Chlorogloeopsis sp. ULAP01: one gene and its partner. The protein of the gene in region 2 binds, or shares a complex with, the protein of the main gene of each other region. Links are inferred from orthologs where the notes say so. Each region holds a gene or a part of one and is shown on either strand. Other genes may lie near its edges.

The links. The genes of interacting proteins can lie anywhere in the genome.
Region 1: the proteins of pheS (region 2) and pheT are in contact, whole or in part, in a crystal structure (PDB 6P24), measured with the Escherichia coli proteins. The link is inferred for Chlorogloeopsis sp. ULAP01 from one-to-one orthologs.

Annotation. Positions count from the first base shown.
Region 1 is NZ_JAUDRH010000004.1:286,099-289,276, forward strand. Bases 69-3,178 are described here. They hold pheT (phenylalanine--tRNA ligase subunit beta), read right to left. Parts: upstream 2,787-3,178; coding sequence 351-2,786; downstream 69-350. Other genes in these bases: QUB80_RS09840 (YciI family protein), read right to left, coding at 69-257. Also shown: more of QUB80_RS09840, read right to left, coding at 1-68.
Region 2 is NZ_JAUDRH010000015.1:246,736-249,563, reverse strand. What follows is about bases 3-2,762. They hold pheS (phenylalanine--tRNA ligase subunit alpha), read right to left. Parts: upstream 1,999-2,762; coding sequence 1,006-1,998; downstream 3-1,005. Other genes in these bases: surE (5'/3'-nucleotidase SurE), read left to right, coding at 2,298-2,762; QUB80_RS27015 (RecQ family ATP-dependent DNA helicase), read left to right, coding at 3-849. Outside these bases: more of QUB80_RS27015, read left to right, coding at 1-2; more of surE, read left to right, coding at 2,763-2,828.

The DNA.
Region 1 (3,178 bases), on a different replicon or contig from region 2:
ATCCATTCTTTGATTGTGTATTCAGTCCAAACACCGTTTTTCCAGTAAGGATCATTTTCTACTAATTGGCGCACTGTGTCTTGATCTGGAGCTTCGTAAATGCCAAAAACTTTGGTTAAATCTTGGGTAGGACCAATAGTAATTAATACACCAGATTCTTTCTGTTTTGCTAATCCATCTAAATGTACTTGACGATAAGGAGCGCGTTTTTCAAGTACATCTTCGCAGTAACTTCCCCACATTACGTATTTTGGCATAATTAATTGTTAATGGTTAATGTTAATGGCTAATTGCTAATGGCTAATGGTTAATAGCAACGAACAATTAACTATTAGCTATTAGCATTCTGATTAACTTCTCAAAGAGACGCCAAATTTCTCCACCAATGTATCGCGGACTTTTTGATGCACGGGTTCTACTTCTGCATCGGTGAGAGTGCGATCGCTGGCTCGATAGATTAAGCGGAATGCTAAACTCCGCTGCCCTTGAGGTACGTGTTCGCCGTGATACTCATCAAACAATTCCACAGACTCCAGCAAATCTTTGCCAACTTTGGTAATAACTTTTTCAATTTCTGCAACTGTCACTTTCACTGGTGCGAAAAAGGCAATGTCTCTGTCGGTAGCTGGATAAGTAGAATAAGGCTTGAAAGCAGGAACAAGAATTTCATCTTGATCAAGCGCATCCAACAACACATTTAGATCCAACTGGAATATGGAAATTGCATCTGGTAAATTTTTTTCTCGCTGTAGTTGGGGATGCAGTTGTCCAAACACACCCAATCTAGAACCTCCCAGCCATAGGGAAGCGGTGCGCCCTGGGTGTAAGCGGCGATCGCGGCAATCGGGTTGATATTCCACCTGCAAGCCCATGAGTTGAAATACGCTTTCGAGTATGCCTTTGGCTTCAAACCATGTCATGGGTTGTTCGCGCCCGCTTCTTATCCATTTGCTAGATGTAGGATCGCCTCCCATAATTCCGGCTAGGGCATCTGCCTCTTGCAATCCATTTTCTTCTTGCCAAAAAATACGCCCAATTTCAAAACCATTGAGAGAGCCGTTGCCTTGCTCTAAATTGTATTGAAAAGCATCAATCAACCCGGAAATTAAATCGGTTCGTAGCGCTGAATATTCTACAAATAAAGGGTTGGCTAGCACTATTTGTCTATCTTCTCCCGGTTTTACCAAGGAGTAGTGCATTAATTCTGTCAAACCTTTGGCTCGAAAGGCAGCGCGCAATTTGCGCAACATTTCTTGTTCAAAAGGTAAATAGCCTGCTTCTGACTTTTCTGGCAGAGTATCGCAGAAGCGATCGTAACCGTAGAGGCGGGCGATTTCTTCAATCAAATCAATTTCTCGCTCCAAGTCCCGATAACGATAGGGTGGTACTGTTACCATCCAAGTACGCTCTTCTATAGGAGTGAGTTGGCACGATAGGGCAGTGAGGATGCGCTCTACATCTTCACTTTGTAATTCTCCGTTTTTTTCTCCCAAATCAATAGGCCCTAACACCTGATTAACTCGATCTAAACGCAATTCTATCGAACGTGTCCAAGTTGATGGATCGGGGCGGGTATCGGCTATTTCCTGAGTCACAAGCTTTCCAAAAGCAAGTTCCGTTAGTAGGGATAAGGCGCGGCGTGTAGCTATTTCCAATCCAGCGCTATTCACGCCCCGCTCGTATCGGGATGAAGACTCGCTTCTTAACCCCACACTTCGAGAAGAACGACGAATCGCTACGGGATCAAATAGTGCAGCTTCTAATACTAGATTTTGCGTATTTCCATGGACTTCCGTTGCTTCACCGCCCATTACTCCTGCTAAAGCAACAGGTTTATCATTGGCAGTAATTAACAAATTTTGGGTGGAGAGAGTGCGAGTTTGCCCATCTAGAGTTTTCAGAGATTCTCCTGCATTGGCAAAGCGGACACCAATGGTTAATTTTTCGCCTCCAGTAACTGATTGTAGGCGATCACAATCAAAGGCATGTAGTGGTTGTCCCCATTCCAACAATACATAGTTGGTAATATCTACTACATTATTAATCGGTCGTACTCCCGCAGCCCGCAACCGTTGTTGCAGCCATTCTGGAGAAGGAGCAATTTTAACTTGTTTAATGACTGTGCCAATATAAGCGGGGCAAGCTTGCGTATCAGCTACTTTAATCGCTAAATTGCCTGCGCCTTGGGGAACCGATGCTTCATCAGGTTCGGGAATAGTCAATTTTGCACCTGTGAGGGCTGCTACTTCCCGCGCTATACCTACCATACTTAAAGCATCAGCGCGGTTAGCAGTAGCAGTCACATCTAAAATCACATCATCTAAACCCAATAGCGATCGCACATCACTACCCAGTGGCAAATTTTCTTGGGTAAAAATATGAATTCCATCTACATCGCTAGGCAAACCCAGTTCTTTTAGAGAGCAGATCATGCCATTTGACGGAACACCACGCAGTTTTGCAGGTTTAATCTTTAAATCAATATTTGGTAAATAAGTGCCTACTGTTGCTACTGGCACATAAATATCTGCTCGGACATTGGGAGCACCGCAGACGATATTTAAAGTCTCACCTGTGCCAACATCAACTTGGCAAACACTTAATTTATCAGCATTGGGGTGGGGTTGGCGCTCAAGCACTCTTCCCACAACAACACCATCTGCCCAAGTGCGGCGATCTTCAATATCTTCAACTTCAAACCCCGCCATTGTCAGAGTTTCTGCTAAATCTTCCGGGTTGAGCTTTACCTCGACTAGTTCCCGCAGCCATTTAATAGAAATACGCATGGAATATGTGCTTGTGCGAAATCAGAGCTGAAATCAGAATGCAATGACTATTCTAGAACTAATCGCTGAAGTTCCTCACCAAATACAACAAGCAATATTATTCATTCCCCTCCTCACTTGCGGGCAAGGTTAGGGCTGGGGTTTCTCTTTGGAGAGAGACGAAGGGAGACATAATTCTTCCGGAAAACTGCTGTAACGTTCTGTTGATTAACAATAAACTGAGTTTGATTCAAATATCAGACAATATAGAAACGAGTGTCACAAGTTAAGGTCGAAATGTGATGAATAAAGCGACGTAAGTAACTTACCTACAAAAGCTATCATTAAACGAGTAGCATAGGTGATTTTGCCCTGATCTAGAAAAATTACCCAAAAAAATGAGTTATTTAATG
Region 2 (2,828 bases):
ATCATTCAAGAAACTTTACAATTACACCAACCAACAATTTTCCGTTTGAATCCTTATCGCTCCAATCTTAGCCCCACAGTCCAGATAGTTTGGACACCACGAGGCAGAAAGCAAAAATTATTAAAATTTATCCAACAAAGACAGCAAACCACGGGATTAGTTTACGTTCGCAGCAGACGAGATAGTGAGAATTTAGCTATATGGCTGCAAGAAATGGGTTATACTACAGCTAGTTATCATGCGGGACTGAGCGCTGAGGAACGCCGCGCTGTAGAAGGTGACTGGTTAGGAGGAAAAATACCTTTTGTAGTTTGTACCTCTGCCTTTGGCATGGGAATAAATAAACCAGATTGCCGTTGGGTAATTCACTTTCACGCACCGTTGTTGTTATCAGAATACGTGCAGGAAATAGGACGTGCCGGAAGGGATGGTAAACCAGCCCAAGCATTAACGTTAATCAGTGAACCGACAGGGTGGTTAGATCCACAAGATAAGCAAAGACAGAAATTTTTTGAGGAAAAAGTGCGACCGCAACACCTACAAGCACGACGATTTATCAACAAACTACCAAAAACAGGAGAAGTAGATGCAGTAGCCCGACAATTTCCCGATGGTGCTATTACTCTTTCTCTCTTACACAGTTGCAGTCAGCTAAAGTGGATTGACCCTTTCCACTACACAATTGTTAGTAGTCCGAAAAGTAGCTCACTTACACAACTCCAAACAGCTACACAGATGAATAAATACCTCACTAGCAAACAGTGCCGTTGGCAATTTTTATTATCTGCTTTTGGTTTTGAAAAAGAAGCAGCTAATTGGCGCTGCGGACATTGTGATAATTGTCAATAATCCTTTGTTATTAGTCCTTGGTCTTTAGTCATTAGCTAAAGACTAATGACTATATTCACGTCTAAATTCAATTTTATGGTAATAACGACCACCGATAAACATAGATGCACACCGATGATTTATCTGTGCTTATCTGTGTCCATCTGTGGTCGATTTCTAAAACTGCCTTAAAAAGCGTAAATCGCTGGCATACACGCGCCGAATATCATCAAGCTGATGTAGCACCATTGCAAAGCGCTCCACACCAAAACCGGCGGCAAAGCCTGTATAAATTTCTGGATCGTAACCTACAGCTTTTAAGACATTTGGATCGACCATACCACAACCCATAACTTCCAACCAGCGACCATTCCATTGCAAATCAACCTCAGCAGATGGTTCGGTAAACGGGAAATAACTAGCACGGAAGCGAATCGGTAACTCACCAAACATTGCCTGCAAAAATACCTTAATAGTACCTTTGAGGTCGGTAAAAGTCAGTCCCTCGTCAATTGCCAAAAGTTCGATTTGATGAAAAACTGCCGCGTGAGTAGCATCTACGTTATCTCTCCGATAGACTCTGCCAGGGGCAACAATGCGGATCGGTGGTTCTTCGTTTTCCATGTAGCGAATTTGTACCGACGAGGTATGAGTCCGCAGCAAATTGCCATCTGGTAGGTAGAAAGTATCCTGCATATCGCGAGCAGGGTGATCGGGTGGAGTATTTAGAGCCTCAAAATTATAGTAATCTGTTTCCATTTCTGGGCCAGAAGCCACTGTGTAGCCCATACCCACAAAGATATCTAGCGCCTTGTCGATCATGCCATTAATCGGATGAACTCGACCTTGGGGATAGTAAATTCCTGGCATTGTCACATCCAGAGTTTCAGCTTCTAGCTGTGCCTGAATTTTTGCTGCTTCCAAGGCTGTATGTTGCCGATCAAGGCTTGTTTGCAAGGCTTCTTTAACTGTATTGGCAACAGCCCCTATTTTTGGTCGTTCTTCTGCTGGAAGTTTGCCCATGCCGCCCAAAAGCACTGAGAGGCTACCTTTTTTGCCAAGATACTTGACTCTCAGTTCTTCTAAGCTTTCTAGGGTGTCGGCAGCTGCGATCGCCTTTTCTCCTTCCTCTCGCAATGCCAAAAGTTGAGCTTCTAAGTTACTTGTCATTACTCAATAGTTAATAGTCAATAGTCATCGGTCATCGGTCATCGGTCATTAGCCATTGGTCATTAACTGTGGACTAATGACAAAGGACAAATGACAAAAGACTAATCAAATTAATTAATAAGCCAATTGTGCATCAAAGGCAATGGTTGAAACCCAACGCACTAATATCAGTTTAGAGGTGATTGATGTAGATAAGCATATTTTTATTCCGTACTTGTGACACATAACATTGACAATTGATTCATGAGCGTTGACTAATGACTTAATGATTAGTGAGTATTTATATTTACGAATGAAACATGAAATTGCTGATTAGTAACGATGATGGTATTTATGCTTTAGGTATTCGGACACTCGCTAACTCTTTAGCCCAAGCAGGACATGAAGTTAGCGTAGTTTGTCCAGACAGAGAACGTTCTGCCACAGGTCATGGATTAACCCTACACCAACCAATTCGTGCCGAAATAGTCGAGTCGATTTTTCATCCCACCGTTAAAGCTTGGGCTTGTGATGGTACTCCCTCTGACTGTGTAAAATTGGCATTGTGGGCTTTGCTTGACTCTCCTCCCGATTTAGTTCTTTCTGGAATTAATCAAGGTGCGAACCTGGGAACAGAAATTCTCTATTCTGGTACTGTTTCCGCAGCAATGGAAGGCTTAATTGAAGGCATTCCCAGTGTGGCACTGAGTTTGGCTAGTTTCTCGTCCAAAGATTTTCAACCCGCAGCTAAATTTGCCAATATTCTAGTGGAACAGATAGCGAAAAAGCCTCTTCCTGATTTGATGTTGCTTAATGTTAATATTCCTGCTGTCAAGTGGGAAGAAATTGCG